Regions from separate parts of the Streptomyces sp. NPDC015131 genome, predicted to be linked through region 2. Evidence: riboswitches for the same ligand, from Rfam matches in the RefSeq annotation. Region 2 holds a riboswitch; the other holds the start of a gene.

Region 1 (2,387 bases), on a different contig from region 2:
CGCCGCCGAGCGGGCGCTGCGGACGGTCCTGATCGGTACCCGGCTCAGCCGCGGTCGGGCACGCAACGCCCGTCCTCCGTACGGTAGTTCCACCGTGCCCCGTCCCGGACGAGCTCCTTCACGGCCCGAACGAACCGGTCGACGTGCTCGTCCGGCGTCCCCGCCCCGAAGCTGACGCGGATGGCGTTCAGCGAGGTGGTCCCGCCGTCGGGCGCGCCGCACTCGCCGACGTCCTGCGGGTCGCTGCCCAGCAGGGTGCGCACCAGCGGGTGGGCGCAGAACAGCCCGTCGCGGACGCCGATGCCGTACTCGGCGGACAGGGCGGCGGCGAAGTGGGAGCTGTTCCAGCCCCGCACCACGAAGGAGATGACCCCGACCCGGGGCGCGTCGTCGCCGAACAGCGACAGCACCTTCACCTCCGGCACCTCCGCGAGCCCCTCCCGGACCTTGCCGATCAGGTACCGCTCGCGGGCGACCAGGTCGTCGAACCCGGCCTCGGTGAGCGCCTTGCAGGCGGAGGCGATCGCGTACACCCCGATGACGTTGGGCGATCCGGCCTCGTGGCGGGCGGCGGTGGTGTGCCACTCCACGTCCACCCCGCCGTCGGCGCGCCGCGCCACCGTACGGGACGCGCCACCGCCGGCGAGGTACGGCTCGGCCTCGGTGAGCCAGTCGGCCCGCCCGGCGAGGACGCCCGACCCGAAGGGGGCGTACAGCTTGTGCCCGGAGAAGGCCACCCAGTCGACGTCCAACTCCTGTACGGACACCGGGTGGTGGGGTGCGAGCTGCGCGGCGTCCAGGACGATGCGGGCGCCGTGGGCGTGAGCGGCGGCGGCCAGTTCGCGCACCGGCCACAGCTCGCCGGTGACATTGGACGCGCCGGTCACGCACACCAGGGCCGGGCCGTAGGGCTCCCGGTCCGCGAGCGCCCGCTCCAGCGTCTCGACGGCCTGCCCCGGCGTCCGGGGCGCGTTGAGGTACGTGACCCGCGCGTCCCGCCACGGCAGCAGCGAGGCGTGGTGCTCGGTCTCGAAGACGAAGACCTCGCAGCCCTCGGGCAGCACCGCCGCGAGCAGGTTCAGCGAGTCGGTGGTCGACCGGGTGAACACCACCTGGTCGCCCTCGCGGCAGTCCAGGAACTCCGCCACTGCCGTACGGCTGTTCTCGAACAGGTCGGTCGACAGCTGCGACAGGTACCCGGCGCCCCGGTGCACGCTGCCGTAGTACGGCGCGTACGCCGCCACGTCGTCCCACACCCGCTGGAGCGCGGGGGCGCTGGCGGCGTAGTCGAGCGCGGCGTAGGTGACCTCGCCGCCGGTCACCAGCGGCACGGTGACGTCCCGCCCCAGAACGGGCAGAGGGGTACAAACAGACTGGTCGGAGGCAGGGGTGAAGACAGACATGGCGAACTCCCGTACGGGGCAAGGCGAAAAGGGGGTACCGAAGAAGGGGCGCTACGCCCTATCGCATTCGCTTGCTCACGAGACTGCTCCCTCGAGGACCAGGACCCCAGGGTGTGCAGGGGTCCGCGCTTGCCAGAGGTGTCGTCACCTGCGGCCTGGTCTTCACCCGGGGCACCCCGCCACGGACGGAGGGTTGCCGGACAGCGGGCCGGGGCCGTAGTCGCTGTCACTCATGACCTGCGCTGAACTTAACGGCACGCGCCGCCTGCCGCAACCCGCGTCCGAACTCCGGACGCCCCGGGGCCCCGCCCCCACCCCGTTGGGGGCAGTCGTCCCGCTGGGGCGGGACGGGTGGGCACAACGGAACCGGGGCGGCGCCCGTTCCCGGTTCGCCCCGGGGGCGGCGCGGAACGCACGGTGGGGGTGGGGCGGGGCCCCTCCGGGCTCGCCTCCTCGCGGTCGGCGGGGCACCCAGCCACGAAACGGCGACGTATCTCGCCGCCGATCCGCTGCGGGGGCGACCCTGCACGGCCCCACCCCGGGCGCGTCGCCGACTGCAGGGCGGTGGGTGGCGGCCGAGCCAACAGGCCACCGCCCCGCAGGGGCTACGCGTTGCTCGCCGTGACCCAGCGCGCCAGCGCTGCCCTCGCCGCGCCCGTGTCCACCGCCTCGGCCGCCCGGGCCATGCCCGCCGCGATCCGCTCCGTGAGCGACGTGCGCGACGCGTCCGACGCGTCCGACGGCTCCAGCGCCACCAGCGCCGCCGCCGCGTTCAGCAGCACCGCGTCCCGTACCGGCCCCGTCTCGCCGCCCAGCATCCGGTGCGCGACGTCCGCGTTGTACGAGGCGTCCGCCCCGCGCAGCGCCTCGACGGGCACCAGCTCGATGCCGACGTCCCTCGGGTCGAACGTCTCCTCGCGCACCGTGCCGTCCCGGACGACCCACACCCGGGAGGTGGCCGTGGTGGTCAGCTCGTCCAGCCCG
Region 2 (2,387 bases):
CAGCAGCCGCCCGCGACGGCCGGGATGATCGACACGCCCGCCCCGTCGGGCGTGGCCGTCTCCAGACCGCCCTCGAAGCGCACGTCGTCGTCGTTGACGTACACGTTCACGAAGCGGCGCAGCTTGCCCTGGTCGTCCAGGACACGGGCCGCGATGCCCGGGTGGTTCGTCTCCAGCGACGCGATGACCTCGGCGAGGGTCGCGCCCTCCGCCGGGACCTCGGCCCGGCCGCCGGTGTAGGTGCGGAGGATGGTGGGGATGCGGACGTTGACGCTCATGTCGTGGTGCTGCCTCTCGGTCGGTCAGGCCAGGCCGGCGTCGCGGAACGCGTCCAGGCTCGGGCGGATGGTGGCGGTCGGGCCCGTCGTCGGGGCGACCGCGTCCAGGGTCTTCAGGCCGTCACCCGTGTTGAGCACGACCGTCGTCAGGGACGGGTCCAGCAGGCCCGCCTCGATCAGCTTCTTCGTCACGCCCACGGTCACCCCGCCCGCCGTCTCGGCGAAGATGCCCTCCGTACGCGCCAGCAGCTTGATCGCCTCGACGATCCGCTCGTCGTCCACGTCCTCCACCGCGCCGCCGGTGCGGCGCGCGATGTCCAGGACGTACGGGCCGTCCGCCGGGTTGCCGATGGCCAGCGACTTGGCGATGGTGTCCGGCTTCTGCGGGCGCACCACGTCGTGGCCGGCCTTGAACGCCGCCGACACCGGCGAGCAGCCCTCCGCCTGGGCACCGAAGATCTTGTACGGCCGGTCCTCGACCAGCCCCAGCCTGATCAGCTCCTGAAGCCCCTTGTCGATCTTCGTCAGCTGCGAGCCGGACGCGATCGGGACGACCAGCTGGTCCGGCAGCCGCCAGCCGAGCTGCTCGCAGATCTCGTACGCGAGGGTCTTCGAGCCCTCCGCGTAGTACGGCCGCAGGTTCACGTTGACGAAGCCCCAGCCCTCGCCCAGCGGGTCGCCGATGAGCTCCGAGCAGAAGCGGTTGACGTCGTCGTAGGTGCCCTCGATGCCGACCAGGTCACCGCCGTACACCGCCGCCATCACGACCTTGCCCTGCTCCAGGTCGTGCGGGATGAACACGCACGAACGGAAACCGGCCCGCGCGGCGGCGGCCCCGACGGCACCCGCCAGGTTGCCCGTGGAGGAGCACGACAGGGTGGTGAAGCCGAAGGCGCGGGCCGCCTCGATCGCCTGGGCGACGACCCGGTCCTTGAAGGAGTGCGTCGGGTTGCCCGAGTCGTCCTTGACGAACAGCCTGCCCGGCTCGACCCCCAGCTCGCGCGCCAGGTTGTCCGCCTGGACGAGCTTGGTCCAGCCCGGGTTCAGGTTCGGCTTGCCGGCCACGTCCGCCGGGACCGGCAGCAGCGGGGCGTACCGCCAGATGTTGGCGGGACCGGCCTCGATCTGCTTGCGCAGCGCCTCCGGGTCACCGGACGGCAGGTCGTAGGAGATCTCCAGGGGCCCGAAACACAGCTCACAGGCGAAGATCGGCCCCAGTGCGAAACGCTCGCCGCACTCACGACAGGAGAGGGCGGAAGCAGGCCCGAGGTCGACGTTCTTGGCGGTGGCGACAGTCTGTACAGCCATGGAGGCGAGGCCCTTTCTCCTCATCTTCCTCATGGCGCACTTCGCCATGAGACGGATTTGGCACCTTCCCTAGCCGGGGCCTCGCGCATGGTGGTTGCGAGTGCCGGCTGGAGGGTTGCCGGGGCTTCAACGGGCCGTGTCCCTCTGCCCCTCTGGATGAGCGGTATTCGATTGTGTGCGCGGGGGGACCCGACATGCGACGGTCATCCGCGTTGTTCAAGACTGTAACCGAACCCCTGGACAGCTGAGACGGCCGTCCGATACGCGAGATGGAGATCACGTGCTGGAAGAGGTGGAGCGCTGGCTGGACCGGCGGTCCTGGTCCGTGGCGGACAGACCGCTCGGCCGGCTGCTCGCGGCCAAGCATGGCACGACGGTCAGCGTCGTCCTCCCGGCGCTGAACGAGGAGGCCACCGTCGGCGACATCGTCACCGTGATCCGCCGCGAGCTGATGAGCGCCGCCACCCCCCTCGTCGACGAGCTCGTGGTGATCGACTCCGGCTCCACCGACCGCACCGCCGAGGTCGCCGCCGCCGCCGGCGCGCGCGTGGTCCACCGGGACGCCATACTCCCCCGCGTCCCCGCCCTCCCCGGCAAGGGCGAGGTCCTGTGGCGCTCCCTCCTCGTCACCGGCGGTGACATCGTCTGCTTCGTCGACGCCGACCTGCGCGACTTCTCGGCCGACTTCGTCACCGGGATCGTCGGCCCCCTCCTCACCGACCCGTCCGTCCACTTCGTCAAGGCCATGTACGACCGCCCCCTCGCGGGCACCCCCTCCGGCCAGGGCGGCCGGGTCACCGA

The links. A riboswitch is a leader RNA that binds a small molecule or an ion and turns the genes downstream of it on or off. The one in region 2 is predicted to bind S-adenosylmethionine.
Region 1: linked by a shared signal. The riboswitch ahead of ACF08D_RS07040 (aminotransferase class V-fold PLP-dependent enzyme) and the one ahead of thrC (threonine synthase) in region 2 are both predicted to bind S-adenosylmethionine.

What each region holds. Positions count from the first base shown of each region.
Region 1 covers NZ_JBIBVB010000002.1:365,997-368,383, forward strand. Annotated here, with positions in the region: partial or broken gene ACF08D_RS07035 (glycerate kinase) at 1-49, shown strand, start outside; gene ACF08D_RS07040 (aminotransferase class V-fold PLP-dependent enzyme) at 45-1,403, opposite strand; SAM riboswitch class IV at 1,524-1,641, opposite strand; gene trpD (anthranilate phosphoribosyltransferase) at 2,009-2,387, opposite strand, start outside.
Region 2 covers NZ_JBIBVB010000006.1:130,229-132,615, reverse strand. Annotated here, with positions in the region: gene ACF08D_RS23850 (MoaD/ThiS family protein) at 1-278, opposite strand, end outside; gene thrC (threonine synthase) at 303-1,610, opposite strand; SAM riboswitch class I at 1,604-1,749, opposite strand; gene ACF08D_RS23840 (glucosyl-3-phosphoglycerate synthase) at 1,867-2,387, shown strand, end outside.